One region of the Streptomyces sp. NPDC048349 genome, then DNA from elsewhere that is predicted to be linked to it. Evidence: riboswitches for the same ligand, from Rfam matches in the RefSeq annotation. Region 1 holds a riboswitch; each other region holds the start of a gene.

The links. Region 1 has a riboswitch for cyclic di-AMP ahead of AB0D44_RS05935 (M23 family metallopeptidase). Riboswitches for the same ligand answer to the same signal wherever they lie in the genome.
Region 2: another riboswitch for cyclic di-AMP. It lies ahead of AB0D44_RS21575 (LysM peptidoglycan-binding domain-containing M23 family metallopeptidase); the one in region 1 lies ahead of AB0D44_RS05935 (M23 family metallopeptidase).
Region 3: another riboswitch for cyclic di-AMP. It lies ahead of AB0D44_RS13435 (transglycosylase family protein); the one in region 1 lies ahead of AB0D44_RS05935 (M23 family metallopeptidase).

What each region holds. Positions count from the first base shown of each region.
Region 1 is NZ_JBEZLA010000006.1:84,360-88,682, forward strand. Features, by position in the region: gene AB0D44_RS05925 (HPr family phosphocarrier protein) at 1-132, shown strand, start outside; gene AB0D44_RS05930 (GntR family transcriptional regulator) at 361-1,041, opposite strand; gene AB0D44_RS05935 (M23 family metallopeptidase) at 1,244-2,041, opposite strand; cyclic di-AMP (ydaO/yuaA leader) riboswitch at 2,054-2,213, opposite strand; gene AB0D44_RS05940 (pitrilysin family protein) at 2,420-3,787, opposite strand; gene AB0D44_RS05945 (pitrilysin family protein) at 3,808-4,323, opposite strand, start outside.
Region 2 is NZ_JBEZLA010000039.1:30,649-34,971, reverse strand. Features, by position in the region: partial or broken gene AB0D44_RS21580 (tyrosine-protein phosphatase) at 1-746, opposite strand, end outside; cyclic di-AMP (ydaO/yuaA leader) riboswitch at 1,039-1,236, shown strand; gene AB0D44_RS21575 (LysM peptidoglycan-binding domain-containing M23 family metallopeptidase) at 1,241-2,281, shown strand; gene AB0D44_RS21570 (SGNH/GDSL hydrolase family protein) at 2,445-3,230, shown strand; gene AB0D44_RS21565 (MBL fold metallo-hydrolase) at 3,340-4,323, shown strand, end outside.
Region 3 is NZ_JBEZLA010000019.1:72,955-77,277, reverse strand. Features, by position in the region: gene AB0D44_RS13445 (cytochrome P450) at 1-453, shown strand, start outside; gene AB0D44_RS13440 (transglycosylase family protein) at 557-1,618, shown strand; cyclic di-AMP (ydaO/yuaA leader) riboswitch at 1,895-2,067, shown strand; gene AB0D44_RS13435 (transglycosylase family protein) at 2,071-2,763, shown strand; gene eno (phosphopyruvate hydratase) at 3,047-4,323, shown strand, end outside.

The DNA of each region.
Region 1 (4,323 bases):
GTTCTGGGCCTGGGCGCCCAGGGCGGCGAGGAGATCGTCCTCGCGTCCGACGCCGACGGCGCCGAGGTGGCGCTGGACCGCCTCGCGAAGCTGGTCGCCGAGGGTCTCGAGGAGCTCCCCGAGACCGTCTGACCCTTCGGGTTCGACACCGCCGTCGACCGCACCGCCGCAGCGACCCACACGGTCCACGCGGTCCACACGCGAAAGCCGCGGCCCCCGCCATCCGGGAGCCGCGGCTTTCGCGTGTACGCAGGGGAATTCCACTCCGCAGGAATTCGGCGCACCGAATTCGCGCCACCGGAATTCCGGCAGCGGCGCACGCAGCGGTGCACGGATATACCCCTTTGTATACGGCGCCTGTTAATGACGGCCGCTCGACATGTTTACGGCAGGTTGCGAAGTCCTCACGGCCGCCGCCCGCACCCGCGGCCGGTGCGCGCCCGCCGCCCGTTCGGCGTGGACGGCCGCCAGCGCCCGCGCCCGCTCCGCGTCCCCCCGCGCCACCGCGTCCACGATCGCCCCGTGCTCGGCCCAGGAGTCCACCGGCCGGGAAGGCGCCTGCACCACGTACATCCACGCCAGCTTGTGCCGCATCTGCGTGAGCAGCGCGATCAGGCCCGGACTCCCGGACGCCTGCGCCAGGGTCTCGTGGAACCAGCCGCCCAGGGAGCGCAGATCCTCTGCCTGGCCCCGCCTGGCCCGCTCCTGGCCCAGTCTGACCAGCCCACGCAGCACCTTGAGGTGGGCCTCGGTGCGCCGCCGGGCCGCCCTCGCGGCGGCCAATGGCTCCAGCAGCATCCGCAGCTCGAGGAGGTCGGCGGCCTCCTGCTCGGTCGGCTCGGCGACGCAGGCACCCGCGTGCCGCCGCGTGGTCACGAACCCCTCGGACTCCAGGGTCCGCAGCGCCTCGCGCACCGGCACCCGCGAGACTCCGTACCGGCGGGCCAGCACCTCCTCGGTCAGCCTGCCGCCCGGTTCGAAGACCCCGGAGACGATGTCGTCGCGGATCGCTGTGCATACCGCATGCGCGGGAATACGCAAGACCGGACCTCCGCTATTTCCGATTTTCCACTGCACGCCAACGGGACGCGCATATCCATGACGTGCATGCGCGTGCCGCGACTCTATTGCAACACACGATAATTTCCGAGAGCAGCCGGAAATGACGAACATGTATCCGGCGCAGCGGCACGAAGGCCCCGGCTCGGGGAGCCGGGGCCTTCGGTGGAGCGGTGGGCTGCGGTCAGAGGCTGACGCCGTGCGAGCGCAGGTACGCGATCGGGTCGATGTCCGAGCCGTAGTCGGCACCGGTGCGGGCCTCGAAGTGCAGGTGCGGGCCGCTGGAGTTGCCCGTCGAGCCCGACAGGCCGATCTGCTGCCCGGGGGTGACCTGCTGGCCGACGGAGACGCTCAGCGAGGACATGTGCCCGTACTGGGTGTACGTACCGTCGTTGTGCTTGATCACGACGTTGTTGCCGTAGGCGCCGCCCCAGCCCGCCTCGACCACGACGCCGACGCCGACCGCGTGGACGGAGGTGCCGGAGGCGGCGTGGAAGTCGATGCCGGTGTGGCTGCCGGAGGACCACATGCCGCCGCCCGCCTTGTACTGCGTGCTGACGTACGAGCTGTCGAGCGGCGAGACGAAGGTGTTGAGGCGCTTGCGCTCCTCCTCGCGGGCGGCGCGCTCGGCGGCCTCGCGCTCGGCCTTCGCCTTGGCCTCGGCGAGGCGCTTGGCCTCGGCGGCCCGCTGCTTCGCGTCGGCCTCGGCCTGCGCCTTGGCGGCGGCGTGCTCGGCGGCACGCTGCTGGGACGCGGCCTGGTCCTCGATGTCACCCGCGAGGTCCTCGGCGACGACGACCGCGCCGAGCGCGTTGTCCGAGGCGGACTGGGTGTTGCCGTTGTCCGCGGCGAAGGCCGGGGCGGCGAGGGAGCCGACGACACCAGTGGTGGCGAGGGCGGCTATGCCGGCGTAACCGGCGGTCTTGCGGCTCAGACGACTGGAACCACGGTGCTTACCGGCGGCACGACTGCCAAACGCCATGAAGGGGCTGATCCTTTCCTTCCCTCTCGCCTACCGGGTTAGCTGACGGGTTCGGAGCAGGAAGGTCTCCTACGGGCCTCCTCTTGCGAGGCGGTCCGATTCACCCCAGGGACTGATGTGGGTCCCCGGCTCCCCAGGCTCGCGCCTGACGGGGACTCGGCGATCGCTGCCCGGTGCCGCGGGTGCGGCGGGTACAACTGACGGACAGCACGGGTGACGCTAGGCGGATCATCAGTCAATCGCCAAACAGACACGCCTTTTTGTTGCGTACGCCACACCACATAAAAGCAGCCTCTCCGCTAAACGGACAAAAAGGGGCCCCGGCGGACAAGCCCGCCGGAGCCCCTCGTGCCACGGCCGGTTGCGGCCGCAGTGCGGTCAGTTGGTGACGACGCTCACGTCGCCGATGCCCAAGGCCCGCACCGGTTCCTCGATCTGCGCCGCGTCGCCCACCAGCACGGTGACCAGCCGGTCCGCGGGGAAGGCCTTCACGACCGCCGAAGTCGCCTCCACGGTCCCGGTTTCGGCGAGCTGCGCGTACAACTGCGCCTGGTAGTCGTCCGGCAGCTCCTGCTCGACCTGGTCGGCCAGGGTGCCCGCGACCGAGGCCGCCGTCTCGAACTTGAGCGGGGCCACGCCCACCAAGTTCTGGACCGCCACGTCCCGTTCGGCGTCGGTCAGACCGCCCTCCGCGAGGGTGCGCAGCACCTTCCAGAGGTCCTCGAGCGCCGGGGCGGTGTTGGGGGTGTCCACCGAGCCGCTGATGGCGAGCATGGAGGCGCCCCTGCCGTCGGCCGTGGAGCGCAGCACCTGGCCGAAGGCGCGCACGCCGTAGGTGTACCCCTTCTCCTCGCGCAGCACCTTGTCCAGGCGGGACGTCAGGGTGCCGCCCAGGCAGTACGTGCCGAGCACCTGGGCCGCCCAGACCCGGTCGTGCCGGTCCGGCCCGATCCGGCCGATCAGCAGCTGCGTCTGGACCGCGCCGGGCCGGTCCACGATGACCACGCGGCCGGTGTCGTCGGCGGTCACCGGCGGAACCGGGAGGGGCTCGGCGGTGTCGCCCGTCCACGTGCCGAGGGTGTCGGCGAGGACCGCGTCCAGATCGATGCCCGTCAGGTCGCCGACGACCACCGCGGTGGCGGTGGCGGGGCGCACGTGGGCCTCGTAGAAGGCGCGTACGGCCGCGGAGTCGATACGGGCGACCGTCTCCTCGGTGCCCTGGCGCGGGCGGGACATGCGCAGGGCGGCGGGAAAGAGCTCCTTGGAGAGCTCCTTGGCGGCGCGGCGCTGCGGGTTGGCCAGCTCGTGCGGGATCTCGTCGAGCCGGTTGCGCACCAGGCGGTCGACCTCCGCGTCGGCGAAGGCCGGCGCGCGCAGCGCCTCGGCGAGCAGGCCGAGCGCCTTGGGCAGCCGGGAGGCCGGGACCTCCAGGGAGACGCGCAGGCCCGGGTGGTCGGCGTGCGCGTCGAGGGTGGCGCCGCAGCGCTCCAGCTCGGCCGCGAACTCCTCGGCGGAGTGCTTGTCGGTGCCCTCGGACAGGGCGCGGGCCATGATGGTCGCCACGCCGTCCAGGCCCTCGGGCTCGGCGTCCAGCGGGGCGGCGAGGTTCACCTCTACCGCGATCACCTGCTGGCCGGGGCGGTGGCAGCGCAGCAGGGTCAGGCCGTTGGGCAGCACCGAGCGGTCGGGGGCCGGGAAGGCCCACGGCTGCGGCTCCCCGGCCTGCGGGCGCGGGTGGAAGGTCATCGTGACGGCTGCGGTGTCGCTCACTGCTCCGCCCCCTCGTTCTCGTCGTTCACAGCGTTCTCGTCGGACTCGTCGGACTCGTCGGACTCGTCGTCGGAGCCGGCCAGCGGCTCGTAGACCAGTACCGCGCGGTTGTCCGGGCGCAGCCGGGCCGCGGCCACGGCCTGGACCTCCTCGGCGGTCACGTCGAGGACGCGCTGGACCGCGGTCAGGGCCAGCTGCGGGTCGCCGAAGAGCACCGCGAACCGGCACAGCTCGTCGGCCCGGCCCGCCACCGTGCTCAGCCGGTCCAGCCACTCGCGCTCGAGCTGCGCCTGGGCGCGCTCCATCTCCTCGGCCGTCGGGCCCTCGGCGGCGAACCGCGCGAGCTCCTCGTCCACGGCCGCCTCGATGTCGGGGACCTCGACCCCGCCGGAGGTCTTGACGTCCAGCCAGCCCAGCGAGGGCGCCCCGGCCAGGCGCAGCATGCCGAACCCGGCCGCGACGGCCGTCTGGTCGCGTCGTACCAGGCGGTTGTGGAGCCGCGAGGACTCGCC
Region 2 (4,323 bases), on a different contig from region 1:
CCCCCCCCCCCCTCCGCGAGGTAGGCCTCGCGTCCGCCCCACTGCTCGTCGATGGTGTCGAAGGCCGCGGTCAGGTACTCGGCCCGGGCGTCGAAGAGCGGCGCGAGGAGCTCCGTCACCTCGGCGGAGCGGGCCTCCTGCGCCCCGCTGCTGCGGCGCACCCGGTAGCGGCGGTGCGGGGCGTTCGACTCCAGGTAGTCCGCCACGATCGCCTCGCGCTCGACGCCCAGCGCGAGCAGGACGACGGCGATCGACAGGCCCGCCCGGTCCTTCCCGGCGGCGCAGTGCAGCAGGGCCGGGACGCTGTCCTCGGCGATGGCGTGCACCACCCGGCTGTGCTCGGCGGTGCGGTGCCGGATGATCGTGCGGTACGACTGCGACATCCGGGCCGCGCCCTTGCCGTCGCCCAGGACGGAGCGGAGCTGCTCGAGGCCGCCGTCGCGGACCATCTTCCAGAACTCCCTGCCGTCGGCCGGGTCCGACAACGGGATGTTGACGTTCCGCACGCCGGGCAGCTCGACGTCCGGACCCTCCAGGGCGTGGTCGGCGTCGTTGCGGAAGTCGAAGATGGTGTGGAGCCGGAGCGATGCGAGGAACTCTGCATCGGTTTCGGTGGCATGTGCGAGATGTCCGCTTCGGAACAGTCGTCCCGTCCTGACCTGTCGTCCGTCGGAAGTCGGCAATCCGCCCACATCGCGGAAATTGCGCACTCCGGACAGTTCCGGCTCCTGTATCCGCTGGGTCAAAGCAGCTCCTCCGGTTCGTGGTGGGGCATCTGTCCGAATTGAGTCGGTTGGCTCCAACTTGCCATATCCGGCGGCGAGATCGGACACGGCCCCGTGAGCCAGATCATACGGTGACCGTGAGTGCCTGATCGCGAAAGTCGAATGGCCCGGCCGGAGCGGTTGTTGACGGTGTGGAATGGACGCAGGGTGACCGGAATTCCGTCGATCCCTCATGCCGGTGATTCCTTTTGGAAATTCATGGCTTGTTCCGTGCGGCCGGACTCGATTACCTTCGCGATCGATCCGGGTGGACCGCCTAATCCTGCCGCCTCCCGGAAACCGCACCCGACTATTCACGCGCGCGGCAGGAGCGGGGGAACCAGGTAAGCCGCTGTTCCGGATCTTCCCTCCGGAGCCGCTAGGGGTGAAGTCGTCCATGTTCCGTTCATGTACGGCCGGACATCTCCAGTCCGAACCCGACAGCTCACCTCGCAGGCGACGGAGAGGAATTCGCCATGCCTGCAAAGGGTAAGCACCGCCGTCCCAAGTCCCGTTCCCTTTCCCGCGGTCTCGCCGTCGCCGGCACCGGTGGTGCGGCCCTCGCGCTGCCCCTGATGGGTGCCGCCGGCGCCAACGCGGCCACCGCTCCGGCCGCCGCCCCCGCCACGGCCCCCGCCCTCGCCGTCGCCCCGCAGCTCCCCCTCGCGCTCCAGGCCGCGCCCGCCGCCGTGGAGGCCGCCCCGACCGTCTACACGGTCGTCCCCGGCGACTACCTCTCCAAGATCGCTGCCGAGCGCCACCTCGAGGGCGGCTGGCACAAGCTGTACGCCGACAACCGCGAGGCCGTCGGCAGCAACCCCTCCCTGATCCACCCGGGCCTGAAGCTGACCCTCGGAGCCAAGGGCCGGCCGGCCCCGGCCGACGCGGCTCCGGCCGAGCCGTCCGCCGCCAAGCCCGCTCCCGCCAAGCCGGCTCCCGCCAAGCCCGCTCCCGCCGAGCCGGCTCCGGCTCCGGCTCCCGCCGAGCGGTCCTGGACCGGTTCCGGATCCTCCGACGAGGGCCCCTCCGCCGAGCAGGACGCCCCCGCCCCGCAGCCGAAGCGCCAGCCGCAGAGCAGCGGTTCCTCCACCGAGGCCGAGGCGCCCAGCGGCGCCGGCTTCGTGGCTCCGGTGAGCGGCGGGATATCCACCCAGTACAAGGTCGCGGGCGCGATGTGGTCCTCGGGCTACCACACGGGCGTCGACTTCATCGCCAGCTCCGGCACCACCGTCAAGGCCGTCGGCGCCGGCACCGTGGTCTCCGCCGGCTGGGCCGGGGCGTACGGCAACGAGGTCATCATCCGGCACGCGGACGGCAAGTACTCCCAGTACGGCCACCTCTCCTCGCTGTCCGTCTCGGTGGGCCAGAGCGTCACCGCCGGCCAGCGCATCGGCCTCTCCGGTTCGACCGGCAACTCGACCGGCCCGCACCTCCACTTCGAGATCCGCACGACCCAGTCCTACGGCTCGGACATCAGCCCGGTGAACTACCTCCGCTCGAAGGGCGTCACCATCTGACGGCAGCCGCCGCCGGAGCACGGACACGCGCCAGGCCGGGGCCCGAGGGGGGTCCCGGCCTGGCGTGTACTTATTCCTTATCTCCCGCGTGGTATAGATCACGGTCCGTCAACCCCTGCTTACGTTGGCGTAGGTCGTGTGCGCGGGTGAAGGATGTCGTTCCGTGGCAGCGACGACGACGACACTCAAGACCATCGGCTCGTACGCGGCGATCGGGGACAGCTTCACCGAGGGCGTGGGGGACCCGGGACCCGGGGATTCTTATCTCGGCTGGGCGGACCGGCTCGCCGTGCTCCTGGCCGACCAGCGTGACGAACACGACTTCCGGTACGCGAACCTGGCCGTGCGCGGCCGGCTCCTCGACCAGATCGTGGCCGAGCAGGTCCCGCGGGCCAAGGAGCTCGCCCCGGACCTCGTGACCTTCTGCGCGGGCGGCAACGACATCATCCGGCCCGGCACCGACCCCGACGACGTGGCGGAGCGGTTCGAGGCCGCCGTCGCCGACCTCACCGGGTCCGTCGGCCTGGTCATGATCACCACCGGCTTCGACACCCGGGGCGTGCCGGTCCTCAAGCACCTCCGCGGCAAGGTCGCGACGTACAGCGCGCACGTGCGCGCCATCGCCGACCGCTACGACTGCCCGGTGCTCGACCTGTGGTCGCTGAAGTCCGTACAGGACCGGCGCGCCTGGGACACCGACCGGCTGCACCTCTCGCCCGAGGGCCACACGCGCGTGGCGCTGCGCGCCGCGCAGGTGCTCGGGCTGGACGTGCCCGCCGACCCCGACCAGCCGTGGCCGCCGCAGCGGCCGCGCGGCTCGGTGGACGTGACCCGGGACAACATCCAGTGGGCGCGCGAGCACCTGGTGCCCTGGATCGGGCGCCGGCTGCGCGGGGAGTCCTCCGGGGACCACGTCGAGGCGAAGCGCCCCGACCTGATGCCCCTGTAGGGAGCCGCAGACGGGGACGGGGACCGCAAGCGGAATCCTTCGGGGGAGGTGTGCGTTGGGAAGGTCGTAGACCGACGACCGTCCCGACCCCATTCCCCCAGGAGGCGCCTTGACCGGCTCCCGTCCCCCGCGTCCCCTGCGTCCGCGGCTGCGTGCCCTGCGGCCCGAGGCCTTCGGCGCGGACCCCGCCGGCGCCCGGCTGGAGCGGATCCACAACTCACCGAACTTCGCCGACGGCGTCTTCCAGAACCCGCTCGGGGCCCGGACCAGGCCGTCGGGGTCGATGGCGGAGTTCGCCAAGACCTACTTCCAGCGGGAGCAGCGGGTCCGGCGCACCCCCGGCGCGCCGATCCCCGTGTATCCGACCACCCTCGCGGAGCTGGCGAAGCCGCCCGCGAGCGGACTGCGTCTCACCTGGATGGGGCACTCCAGCGTGCTCGCCGAGATCGACGGGCGACGCGTGCTGTTCGACCCGGTGTGGGGCGAGCGGTGCTCGCCCTTCCCCTTCGCCGGGCCCAAGCGGCTGCACCCGGTACCCGTGCCGCTGGCCTCGCTGGGACCGGTCGACGTCGTGGTGATCTCGCACGACCACTACGACCACCTCGACCTGCCGACGATCAAGGAGCTCGCCGGTACGGACACGGTCTTCGCCGTCCCGCTGGGCGTCGGGGCGCACCTGGAGCGCTGGGGCGTGCCGGCCGACCGGCTGCGCGAGCTCGACTGGAACGAGACCACCGAGGTCGCCGGGCTCTCGCTCACCGCGACGCCCGCCCGGCACTTCTGCGGACGCGGGCTGCGCAACCAGCAGCACACCCTGTGGGCCTCCTGGGTGGTCGCGGGGGACGAGCACCGGATCTACCACAGCGGGGACACCGGCTACTTCCCCGGCTTCAAGGAGATCGGTGCCGAACACGGGCCCTTCGACGCCACGATGATCCAGATCGGCGCGTACTCGGAGTACTGGCCCGACATCCACATGACGCCCGAGGAGGGCATGCGCGCCCACCTCGACCTCCAGGGCGGTGCCCCGCACGGGACGATGCTGCCGATCCACTGGGGCACCTTCAACCTGGCCCCGCACCCGTGGGACGAG
Region 3 (4,323 bases), on a different contig from region 1:
CGCGAGCGGCTCCAGGCCTCCCTCGCGGCCGGCGAGAGCGGCCTGCTGGAGACCGGCGTCGAGGAACTGCTGCGCTATGACGGCCCCGTGGAGCTGGCCACCTGGCGGTTCGCGACCGAACCGCTGACCCTCGGCGGGCAGTCGGTCGCGACCGGGGACCCGGTCCTGGTCGTCCTCGCCGCCGCCGACCGCGACCCCGAGCGGTTCGCCGAGCCGGACACCCTCGACCTCTCCCGGACGGACAACCAGCACCTCGGCTACGGCCACGGCATCCACTACTGCCTGGGCGCTCCGCTCGCGCGACTTGAGGGACAGACCGCGCTTGCGACTTTGCTCACGCGTCTGCCAGATCTGGAACTGGCTGTTCCGCCCGAGGAGCTGCGCTGGCGCGGCGGACTGATCATGCGTGGCCTGCGCACCCTTCCCGTGCGCTTCACACCCCGAAACATCTGAAGCGCGACTGACCGGAAGTCAGTTCCCGGCCGGAGTTGTGACAACCGTTCGAAGGCCGCTAGGTTCTGCCGTTACCCAGCCGTTATGCGAAAGGTGCAGCCTCATGCGTTCCGGGAACGGCCGCCACAGACGCCCCCGTCAGGTGCCCGCGATAGTCGTCACCGCCGGAGTCACCGGCTCCGCTCTGGCTCTGCCGCTGCTCGCCGCCACCAGCGCCGGCGCGGCCGACACGTCCACGTGGGACAAGGTCGCCGAATGCGAGAGCGGTGGCGCCTGGAGCGCCAACTTCGGCAGCGGTCAGTACGGCGGCCTGCAGTTCACCCAGGAGCAGTGGGCGAACGCGGGTGGACTCGACTTCGCCGAGCGGGCCGACCTGGCGAGCCGTTCCCAGCAGATCGCCGTGGCCGAGCGGGTGCTGGCCTCGCAGGGCCCGCAGGCCTGGCCGCTGTGCGCGGCTTCGGCCGGACTGGACGGCCAGGGCGCCGCGGCGGAGGTCGACCCCGGCCTGCCCGGCGGTTCCGGCACCGTGACCGCGCCCTCCCGTCCGGACGACACCGTGCCCACCACCGGGCGCGGCAAGCCCTCCACGGACTTCGGCGCTCCGACGCAGCCGGCGCCGAGCCCCTCGGGCAGCCCGTCCTTCGCGCTCCCCGACGGCCCGCTCGCGCCCTCCCTCGGACTGCCCGTCATGCCCTCGCCGGACGCCCCCACCACGGCGCCGGCCCCGACGGATCCGACCGTGCCCCCCACCCCCGTGGACCCGGGCGGCAGCACCACCGAGCCGCCGGTCACCCCGCCGGTCACCCCGGGCCTGCCGCCGGTGACCCCCGGGGCCCCCGTGAGCCCGGCCGACCCCACGGCACCGACCGCACCGGCGACTCCGGGCGCCCCGGACGCCTCGGCCGACCCCACCGCACCGGCCGCCCCGGCTGCCGAGGGAAGCGGCAAGCACCGAGGTGCGCCGGCCGTCGAGCTGCCGGCCGCCTCTGACACCCCGTCGGAGCCCACCTACACCGTCCAGTCGGGCGACAGCCTGGCCGCGATCGCGGACGCCAAGGGACTCGAGGGCGGCTGGAACGCGCTCTACAAGGCCAATGAGCAGGTCATCGGCGAGGACGCCGATCTGATCAAGCCCGGCCAGAACCTGGATCTAACCGCCGAATAAGGGCACTTCGGGCAGCCGTAAAGAGTTGATTGTCCGTTTTCTGTAAGTGAGACATGTGTCTCTTCCGGTCAACTGGCGTGTCCCCTCGGGGGGCTTCTGCAAACCCCGCCCTCACCTGCGCAAACGCCCGTACGAGGAGCGCAAGTAGGGGCCGTTTCTCCCCGATGGGGCTCGTTGAACATCGGGGAGGGACCTGTTTACCTTCTGAATCGCTCGCCACCGCGAGCTCCTTCGACCGCATCGCCGAATCCTGCCGGCGGACGGGGGGAACAGTCGTCGCGTCACGCGCCGAAGGCAGGAGCGGGGGAACCAAGGTAGGCGCCGGGAGCGGCCGTTGAGAGACGGTCACGCCACCGGCTAGGGGTCAAGACGTGCGCTAGGTCGCACGGCCGGGCAACTCACTCGCCCGAACCCGACAGCTCACCTCGTAGGCGTCGGTGAGGAGAATCTCCATGCTGCTTTCCGGCAAGGGCAAGCACCGCCGCGGTTCCAAGGCCGTCCGCATCGTCACGCTCGCCGGTGTCGCCGGTGTGGCCGTCGCCGCCCCCCTGATGGCCGCCGGCACCGCCGGCGCCGCCACCGCGTCCGAATGGGACAAGGTCGCGCAGTGCGAGTCCGGTGGCAACTGGTCCATCAACACGGGCAACGGCTACTACGGCGGCCTGCAGTTCTCGTCCTCGACGTGGGCCGCGTACGGCGGCAAGTCGTACGCCCCGCAGGCCAACCAGGCCTCCAAGGCCCAGCAGATAGCCATCGCCGAGAAGGTCCTCAAGGGCCAGGGCAAGGGCGCCTGGCCGTCCTGCGGCGTGGGCCTGTCGAACTCCTCCTACACCGGCGGCGGCTCGACCGAGGCCGCCCCCAAGCAGGAGAAGAAGACCCAGCCCAAGCAGACCCAGCCCAAGAAGGCCGAGCCGAAGAAGGAGACGAAGCGCTCCGAGGCCCCGACCACCCGCTCCGAGCGCTCCGAGGCCCCGGCCCCGAAGACCGGCAACGGCTCGTACGAGGTCAAGTCCGGCGACACCCTGGGCACCATCGCCGAGGCCAACGGCGTGCAGGGCGGCTGGGAGAAGCTCTTCGAGCTGAACAAGGACATCGTCTCGGACGCCGATCTGATCTTCCCGGGTCAGAAGCTGAAGCTCAGCTGAACACCGCGGCCCCGGCCGCGCAGTCCCTGGGCAACAGGCGTCATCACGCACCATCACACCCCGCCCGGCGCGTCTCCCCCACGCGCCGGGCGGTGGTGCGTGGACGGCCGGAACCACGAGGATCAAGAGCCCTATGTCCCGGAAGAGGGGTATTCGGACCCTTTTTCGTCCCAGGACCCGGGCGGTCGGCGGGCCGAGTGCCCGGAGCCGGTTAGGCTCTAGGCGGCAAGGCCATCCCACGGCCTGATGCCGCCGCACACCCAGCGTCACATCCCAGAAGGAGATGCTCGTGCCGTCCATCGACGTCGTCGTAGCCCGGGAAATCCTGGACTCCCGAGGCAACCCCACGGTCGAGGTCGAGGTGGGCCTCGACGATGGCAGCACCGGCCGTGCTGCAGTTCCGTCCGGCGCCTCCACCGGTGCCTTCGAGGCCATCGAGCTCCGTGACGGTGACCCCAACCGTTACATGGGCAAGGGTGTCGAGAAGGCCGTCCTCGCCGTCATCGAGCAGATCGGCCCGGAGCTCGTCGGCTACGACGCCACCGAGCAGCGCCTGATCGACCAGGCCATGTTCGACCTGGACGCCACCGACAACAAGGGCTCGCTCGGCGCCAACGCCATCCTCGGCGTCTCCCTCGCCGTCGCGCACGCCGCGTCCGAGGCCTCGGACCTCCCGCTCTTCCGCTACCTGGGCGGCCCGAACGCGCACCTGCTGCCCGTTCCGATGATGAACATCCTCAACGGCGGCTCGCACGCCGACTCCAACGTGGACATCCAGGAGTTCATGATCGCGCCGATCGGCGCGGAGTCCTTCTCCGAGGCGCTGCGCTGGGGTGCCGAGGTCTACCACACCCTCAAGAAGGTCCTGCACACCAAGGGCCTGTCCACCGGTCTCGGTGACGAGGGCGGCTTCGCCCCGAACCTGGAGTCCAACCGCGCCGCGCTCGACCTCATCATCGAGGCCATCAAGCAGGCCGGCTACACCCCGGGCAAGGACATCGCGCTCGCGCTCGACGTCGCCGCGTCCGAGTTCTACAAGGACGGCAAGTACGAGTTCGAGGGCCAGTCCCGCTCGGCCGCCGAGATGACCGACTACTACGCCGAGCTCGTCGAGGCGTACCCGCTGGTCTCCATCGAGGACCCGCTGTTCGAGGACGACTGGGCGGGCTGGAAGACCATCACCGACCGCCTCGGCGCCAAGGTCCAGATCGTCGGCGACGACCTCTTCGTCACCAACCCGGAGCGCCTGGCCCGCGGTATCGAGGAGGGCTCCGCGAACGCCCTGCTCGTGAAGGTGAACCAGATCGGTTCGCTGACCGAGACCCTCGACGCCGTCGAGATGGCCCAGCGCAACGGCTTCAAGTGCATGATGTCGCACCGCTCCGGCGAGACCGAGGACGTCACCATCGCCGACCTCGCCGTCGCCGTGAACTGCGGCCAGATCAAGACCGGCGCCCCGGCCCGCTCGGACCGCGTCGCCAAGTACAACCAGCTGCTGCGCATCGAGGAGATCCTCGACGACGCCGCCGTGTACGCGGGCCGCAGCGCGTTCCCGCGCTT